2 regions of the Streptomyces sp. NPDC047130 genome follow, and region 2 is predicted to be linked to the other one. Evidence: riboswitches for the same ligand, from Rfam matches in the RefSeq annotation. Region 2 holds a riboswitch; the other holds the start of a gene.

Region 1 (3,957 bases), on a different contig from region 2:
GTCGGCGATCAGGGTCTCGGTGAGCGTGTCGGCGGGGGAGCCGGCGGCGACCACCCGGCCTTCGCGGAGGACCACGAGCTGGTCGCAGTACATGGCCGCCAGGTTCAGGTCGTGCAGGGCGACGACGCTGGTGACGGGGAGTTCGGCGACCAGGTTCAGCAGGTCGAGCTGGTGCTGGACGTCGAGGTGGTTGGTGGGTTCGTCCAGCAGCAGCTCGCGTGGTTCCTGGGCCAGGGCGCGGGCGACCTGCACCCGCTGGCGCTCGCCGCCGGAGAGGGTGTGCCAGGGCCGGTCCGCGCGGTCGGTGAGGCCGGTGCTCGCCAGGGCGGCGCGCACGGCGGCCTCGTCGGGCGCGGTCGCGGGGGTCCAGGCACGCCGGTGCGGGATGCGGCCGAGGCGGACGACGTCCAGCACGGTCAGCTCGACCAGGGTCTCGGCGTGCTGCTCGACGACGGCGACCCGCCGGGCCACCGCGCGGCGCCCCCACTCGCCCAGCGGGCGCCCGTCCAGGACGACGACACCCGCGGTGGGGGCGAGGACCCCGGCCAGCAGCCGCAGCAGCGTGGACTTCCCCGAGCCGTTGGGCCCCAGCAGCCCCGTCACCGAGCCGGGCCGGGGGGCGAGGCTGACGCCGTCGAGGACCAGCCGCCCGCCGAGGTCGCGGCTCACGCGGTCGGCGGCGAGGGTGGGCCCCGCGGCGGGCGGCGTGCCGGCGGGCCGCCCCCGGACCGGGGCCGTCACCGCGTCCTCCTCGTGCGGTACAGGACCAGGACGAACGCCGGGACGCCGATCAGCGAGGTGACCACGCCCACCGGCACCTCCTGGGGGTCGAGGACGGTACGGGCCAGGGTGTCGGCCCAGACCAGGAACACCGCCCCGGCGAGCGCGGTCACCGGCAGCAGCCGGGCGTGCCCCGGGCCGACGAGGGCCCGCGCGGCGTGCGGGAGCACCAGGCCGACGAAGCCGATCGCGCCCGCCGAGCTGACCAGCGCGGCGGTCAGCAGCGCCGTCACGGACAGGAGCACCAGCCGGGTCCGGGCGACCGGGACACCGAGCGTGGCCGCGGCGTCCTGGCCGAAGGCGAAGGCGTCCAGGCTGCGCGCGTGGCCCAGGCACACCACGAGGGCGAGCGCCAGGACCGCCGAGCACAGCCCCACCTCGGTCCAGCCGGCCCCGCTCAGCGAGCCGAGCAGCCAGAACAGCACGCCCCGGGTGGTCTCGGCGTCGGCCGCCGTCGTCACCACGAACGAGGTCAGCGCGGAGAACAGCTGCATCGCCGCCACCCCGGACAGCACCACCCGGTCCGTCGTCCCGCCGAGCGTGTGGCTGAGCAGCAGCACCAGCGCGAACGAGCCGACCGCGCCGAGGAACGCGCCGCCGGAGAGGGACAGGACACCGCCGCCCGCGCCGACGACGATCACGAGGACGGCGCCGGTCGACGCCCCGGAGGAGACGCCCAGCACGAACGGGTCGGCGAGCGGGTTGCGCAGCAGCGACTGCATCACCGCGCCGCACACCGCGAGTCCGGCGCCGCACACCGCGGCGAGCAGGGTGCGCGGCAGCCGCAGGTCCCAGACGATGCCCTCGCGGATCGCGGTCAGCTCCGACGGGCCCCCGCCCAGGCGGGAGGCGACCACGGACCAGACGTCGCCCACCCCGACGGAGGCCGGGCCGATGGTGACGGCCGCGGCGACGGACAGGGCGAGCACCGCCAGTCCGCCGCCCACGCCCGCCACGACGGGCAGAGCGCGGCCGCCTCCCCGCGCCGGGCGGGCGGGGGAGGGGCGCAGGGTCGTGGTCATCCGGCGAGCCCGTGCTCGCGCAGCGCCGCGGCCACCTTCTCGACGCCCTCGACGGTGCGGATCGTCGGGTTCATCGCCTGCCCGCTGAGCAGCACGTACCGCTTCTCCCGTACCGCCGTGAGGTTCCTGGTCGCCGCATGGGACTCCAGGAAGGCGATCTTCCTGGCGGCCGACTCGGCGGTCTGCGACCTGCGGGTGAGGTCGCCGAGGACGAGCAGGTCGGGATCGCGGTCGGCGACGGTCTCCCAGCTGACCTGCGGCCATTCCTGGGTGCTGTCGTCGAGGACGTTCTTCGCGCCGAGCGCGTCGGTGATGACGCCGGGGGCTCCGCAGCAGCCCGCCATGTAGGGCGACTCCTGGTTCGCGAACCAGTACAGGACGGTGGTGTCCCCGGCGTCGATCCCGGCGGAGGCGTCGGCGACGCGGCTCCGCAGCCGGTCGACCAGCCGCTCGCCGCGCTCCTCCACGCCGAAGACGCGGGCCAGGTCCCGCACCTCCCGGTAGACCGTGTCCATGGTCAGGGGTTCGGTGCGGGAGCCGTCGCCGCCGCCGCTGTTGTCCTTGCCCTCGCAGTCGGCGGGCGACAGGTACGTCGGCACGCCGAGCTCCGTGAACTTCTCGCGGGGGGCCACGCCGCCCTTGCCCAGGGTGGACGCGAAGGAGGCGGCCACGAAGTCCGGTTCGGCGTCCAGCACGCGCTCGAACGACGGCTGGTTGTCGGCGAGCCGGGGCACCCCGGCGTCGGCCTTCTCCAGACCCTTCATCACCGGGTCGGTCCAGGTGGCGGTTCCCGCCATGCGGTCCGCGAGGCCGAGCGAGAGCAGGATCTCGGTGGTGCCCTGGTTCAGGGACACGGCCCGCCGCGGCGGGGCCTCGACGGTCACCCGCTGACCGCAGTTCTCGAACGTGACGGCCTGGGCGCCGGAGCCGCCTGAGCTGCCGGAGCCGCCGGGCCCGGCGGACGGGCCGGAGCCGGACTCGGAGCCGGACGTGGTCCCGGAACCGCAGGCGGTGAGCAGGAGCGCTCCGGTCAGGAGCAGGGCGGAACGGCGGACGGGGCGTGACAGATGCACGGCAGAGGCTTCCTCGGCGTCGGACCCATACGCGGGGTCGCGTGGACGTTCGGTCGCCAGCAGGTCTTCGGACTCGGGATCATCCCGGCGAGGCGCCTTCCCGGACCCGGCCGTGACCGTCGTCCAGTGGCTGCTGCCTCGCCCGTCACCCTTACCGCTGCGCGTCAGTTCCGGTCTCCCACCGGATTCCCTGACCCGTGGACGCGGAGGACCGCGTTCACGAGTGCGACTGGCGTTCGGAAGCTACCACGCCGCGCTCGAGCGGCCCGCGGCGCCCTGGGCGAATCCGCGGCCCGGACGCCCGTGCCCCCACGGCCGATGTGGCCGGATGCGGCCTCCGCGTGGACGGCGGGTCCGGGCCACACTGGTGACTCCCGCCATTCCCGCCGCACGTGCCGAGTCCCCGCCCGTGGCACGCCTTTCGGAAGGGGCACGATGCCGCCGGAGACGACGCCCGGGACGACGCCGGAGGACGGTGCCACCCCGTCGCCCGCCCGTGACGGACACGCGGCCGGCCGGGTCACCCTGCGCGCCGACCTGCGGGCCGCGGTGCCCGACGCGACGGCGGCGGTCCTGGTCACGGCCGCCGTCTTCGTGTTCCTGTGGGCGCGAATGGGCTCCGGCGACTCGGCGACGGTCGCGGTCATGCCGTTCATGGACGACCCGGGCACGTACTGGATGTACCTGCTGAGCCAGGCGTTCGGGTGGTCGGGCCTGCTGTGGGCCTGGGGCACGGTCGTGCTCGGCCTGCTGCTGTCGGGGCCGAGACTCGACCGGTCACCGGTCCCCCGGCAGGTCCTGGAGCGGTGGCACCGCACCACGAGCCTGACGACGATGGCTCTGATGTTCGCGCACGCGCTGATGTTCGCGGCCGAACTCGTGCGCTACGAGACCGAGCTGGCGTGGCTGAAGCGGTTGTGGACCGGCTTCGCCGACTCCTTCGTGCCCGGCTGGTACGACTCCGGGACCGGGCAGATCGCCCTTCCCATCGGCCAGGCGGCCCTGTACCTGGCCGTGCCGCTGGGCCTGCTCTTCTACGTCCGCAACCGCATCGGCGCCACCACCTGGCGGCGGCTGCACCG
Region 2 (3,957 bases):
ACGTCGGCGGAGCCGATCAGCCGGGCCGCCTTGAGCGTGATCAGTTCGGGGTCTCCGGGGCCGACGCCGACACCGTGGAAACGTCCGGTCACTCCTCCTCCTTGGCGAGTGCGTTGAGGGCAGACGACGTCATGGCGGATCCGCCGCGGCGGCCGTGGACGGTGACGTACGGGATGTCGATGCCGTGCCGGTCGGCGAGTTCGGTGAGGGCCTGCTTGGACTCGGCGGCGCCGATGAAGCCGACCGGGCAGCCGACGATCGCCGCGGGCCGGGGTGCTCCGTCGATCAGCATCTCCAGCAGGTGGAACAGGGCGGTGGGCGCGTTGCCGACGGCGACGACCGCGCCCTCCATCAGCGGCTCCCACAGGGAGACCGCCGCGGCGGTGCGGGTGGTGCGCCAGCGGCGGGCGAGGCCGGGTACGCGTTCGTCGCCGAGGAGGCAGACGACATCGTTGTCGGCGGGGAGCCGGCCGCGGGTGACTCCGGTGGCGACCATGGTGACGTCGCAGAGGATCGGGGCGCCCGCCCGCAGGGCGGCGCGGGCGGCGCCGACCAGGCCGGGGTGGATCACCAGGTCGTCGGCCAGGTCGACCTGTCCGGCGCCGTGGATCATGCGGACGGCGAGGCGTTCGGCCTCGGCGGGGATGTGGTCCAGGCGGGCCTCGCGGCGGATGGTGGCGAAGGAGTCGACGTAGATGGCCGGTCCGTCGGCGATGTAGTCGTAGTGGCGGTCGGGTCGGCGGGGCGTCGGGGCCCCCGTGGTGGTGGTCATGCGGCGGCTCCCGGGACGATCACTCCGCGCCAGGGGGTGACGGTGAGTTCGCCCGCGCCGGCGGCGCGGGCCTCGTCGACCAGTTCGGCGACGAGCTGCGGGGACATGCCCGCGTCGGTGACGGGGACGTGCCGGCCGCCCTCGGGGAGCGGGCCCGGCGGCAGCGGTGGCCCGGGGCTCGGCAGGCCCCGGTCCGGAGGCACGGACTCGCTCAGGGGGACGTCCAGTTCGACGACGTGCCAGGGCGCCGTGGGGCCGATCCCCCGGGCGTCCACGAAGTCCCGGGCGAGGCGGGTGAGGGCGGCGGCCGCCCCGCCGAGCGGGACGACCGGCCCCCAGGCGTCGCCGACGCGCAGCTGCGCGCCGTCGGCGTCGAGGGCCACCAGGCCGAGGTCGCAGGGGCGGGTCATCAGGTCGCCGCGGCCGTCGTCCAGGACGAAGAGGAAGCGGGCGGGCAGCGCGGCGAGGGCCGGGTCGGCGCAGAGCAGCCGGTCGAGTTCCCCGGCCACCGGCCGCAGGTCGGCCCGGCCGCCGGTCACGCCGGTGCGGGGCGAGACCATCACGTTCCTCACCAGTTCGTGGGTGCGCGAGGGCAGCAGGCCGGTGTCCTCGATCGCGGCGAGGACGGCGGTGCCGAGGCGGCCCTGGTGGCCGGGCAGGGCGCGGATCTGGAGGTTGGCGCGTCCGGTGACGTGGACGCGGCCGTCGCCGTGGCGTTCCGCGACGGCCGAGAGGGCGGTGAGGGAGTCGGTGGGGAGGCGGCCGCCGACGAGGCGGAGACGGACCAGGAGGCCGTCGTCGGCCGGCCAGGGGCGGAGCACGCCCGGGCAGCGGTCGCGGCGCGCGCGGCGTGCGGAGCTGAACGCGGAATCCATCGGGGACACACGAGTCCTTCGAGGTCAGGGACCCGTTCGCGGGGCCCGCGGTCGACCTGGCGGCCCGTCACCGCCAGCGCCAGCAGGTCTTCGGACTCGGGTTCCTCCGGTACGGGCGCCTTCCCGGAGCGTCGCTCCAGTGGCTGCGCTGCGCTCACCGCGCCCACGCGTGCCCGACCGTCACCCTCACCGCTGCGCGTCAGTCCCGGAGTCGCACCGGGTTCCCTGACCCCACCTCGTGGAGTTCGACTGGCCCGATGAGCCTACCGTGCCGTTCCGGGGCCGTGGGCGGGGGCCTGCTCCGGGGTCGCCGTCGCGCCGGCGGACCCCGGCGCCGAAACGAGCCCGCGCCGGTACCGCCCCGCACGGCGATGCCACGGCACCGGCGCCGCCGCCGGCCCCGGCCGCTCCCGTCGGTCCTCGTCACGGGGCGCGGGCCCGCCGAGCGGGCCTCGGCCGCGCTGATCTGCCGCAGGGGTTCGATCCCGGCCCGGTGCAGGTCCTCGATGGTCGACTGCCAGGATCCGCGCTGCGCCGGTGAGGAGGCGGCCCACATCCACGGACCCCGGCGGGTTCACCGGCCTGTGGACCGCCCTGGAGATCCTGCGCCGGGCGCCCGGCACCGACATCGTGCTCCTCGGGGCCGACATCCGCGGTGGCGGGGCCAGCGGAGCCGACGCGGACTACCTGATGCCGATGTGGGCGCGGTTCAGCAGTCTGCTGGCCCTCGGCGGCCCCGAGGAGGCCCGCCGGATCGGTGAGGCGTCCGCCCAGGCCGTGGACGACATCCTGGCCCTCGCGGACGAGCACGGCATCGACATCGAGTACCGCCGCGCCACCTGGGCGGCGTTGATCCGGGACTTCCTGACGTCGGTGGTGGAGGCCCCGGGCCGCGTACAGGGGTGACGCGGTCCGGGGAGTCGCCTCCCGGGTTGGAAGGGGCGGCCCGGGAGGCACGAGCGTGGCGGTCGGCCGGCGGTCTAGCCGAGTCGGCCGCTCTCCGGGGCCCGGCCCAGGGCGACCACCAGCAGGGCGGCGAGTGCCAGGCCGCCGCCCAGCCACATCACGGCCTCGATCCCGCACCGTCCGCGGTGAGTCCGCCGACCAGGGCGCCCAGCGCGATCGCCCCGTTGAAGACCCCCACGAAGAGAGAGGACGCCGCCTCGCGGGCCTGTGGCGCGGCCGCCGGCAGCCAGGTCTGGGTGCTCACCGACACGCCGCCGTACGAGATGCCCCACACCGCGAGCAGCACACCGGCCGTCAGCAGCGAACCGCCGAGCAGCGGCAGCAACCCCACGGTGGCCGCCAGGACGAGGGCGATCAGCAGGACCGTGCCGCGCGGGGAGCGGCCCGCGCCGGCGCCTGCCGCGAAGTTCCCCAGGACGCCGGCGACGCCGTAGACGAGGAGCAGGGTGCCGATCATCGTGGGGCTGACCCCGGAGATCTCCTCCAGCGCGGGCCGTACGTACGTGTAGGCGGCGAAGTGGCCGGTGACCAGGAACGCCACCACGGCGAGCCCGGTCGCCACCCGCGGGTTGCCGACCAGCTTCAGCACACCGCCGAGCCGGATGTCCTGCTCGGCCGGGAGTGGCGGCAGCAGGGCCGCGAGCGCGATCAGGACCACCACGGCGAGGACGGCGATGACGACGAACGCCGTTTCCCAGTCCGCCAGTTCGCCGATGTACGTACCGGCGGGGACGCCCAGTACCGAGGCCACCGCGATCCCGCTGAAGATGAGTGAGGTGGCCGGGCCGATGGAGGTCCCGGACACGAGCCGCACGGCGAGACCGGCGGCGACCGCCCAGACCACGCCCATGCCGATGCCGACCAGGACGCGGGCGATCATCATCACCCCGAAGTTGGGGGCCCACGCCGCGAGCAGGTTGCCCAGCGCGAGCAGCGCCATCATGGAGCACAGCAGCACCCGACGGTCCAACCGGCCGAGCAACGGTGTCAGCAGCGGCGCGGAGAGCGCGCCGACGAGACCCGTGACGGTGAGGGTGAGCCCGGCGGTCCCCTCGCTCACTCGGAGCGCGTCGCCGATGGGGGTGAGCAGCCCCACCGGCAGCATCTCGGAGGTGACCACCGTGAACGTCGCCCCGGCGACGGCGGCGACCGCGGGCCAACCGCCGCGTCGTCCCGCCTGCCCCTCTCTTGGTGCCTTGCCTGTGACTTCCTCTGTCTGTGCCATGCAACCAGCCAACCCTCGGGGCCGTCCGGGAACAACGGCCAATCCCTCATCCTTCTATGAGTGGGATTACTCGATCGGGTTGAGGGGGCCGGGATTCCGTGAGCGGTATCGAGATCCGC

The links. Region 2 has a riboswitch for cobalamin ahead of ABZ836_RS20685 (precorrin-3B synthase). Riboswitches for the same ligand answer to the same signal wherever they lie in the genome.
Region 1: it holds a riboswitch for cobalamin, as region 2 does, so the genes downstream of both, ABZ836_RS24790 (ABC transporter substrate-binding protein) here and ABZ836_RS20685 (precorrin-3B synthase) in region 2, are expected to answer to the same signal.

What each region holds. Positions count from the first base shown of each region.
Region 1 is NZ_JBEYUK010000025.1:67,818-71,774, forward strand. Features, by position in the region: gene ABZ836_RS24780 (ABC transporter ATP-binding protein) at 1-741, opposite strand, end outside; gene ABZ836_RS24785 (iron chelate uptake ABC transporter family permease subunit) at 738-1,802, opposite strand; gene ABZ836_RS24790 (ABC transporter substrate-binding protein) at 1,799-2,875, opposite strand; cobalamin riboswitch at 2,916-3,106, opposite strand; gene ABZ836_RS24795 (ferric reductase-like transmembrane domain-containing protein) at 3,311-3,957, shown strand, end outside.
Region 2 is NZ_JBEYUK010000017.1:53,562-57,518, reverse strand. Features, by position in the region: gene ABZ836_RS20695 (precorrin-2 C(20)-methyltransferase) at 1-92, opposite strand, end outside; gene ABZ836_RS20690 (precorrin-8X methylmutase) at 89-772, opposite strand; gene ABZ836_RS20685 (precorrin-3B synthase) at 769-1,647, opposite strand; cobalamin riboswitch at 1,711-1,916, opposite strand; gene ABZ836_RS20680 (FAD-dependent oxidoreductase) at 2,185-2,553, shown strand; partial or broken gene ABZ836_RS20675 (MFS transporter) at 2,628-3,838, opposite strand; gene ABZ836_RS20670 (LysR family transcriptional regulator) at 3,937-3,957, shown strand, end outside.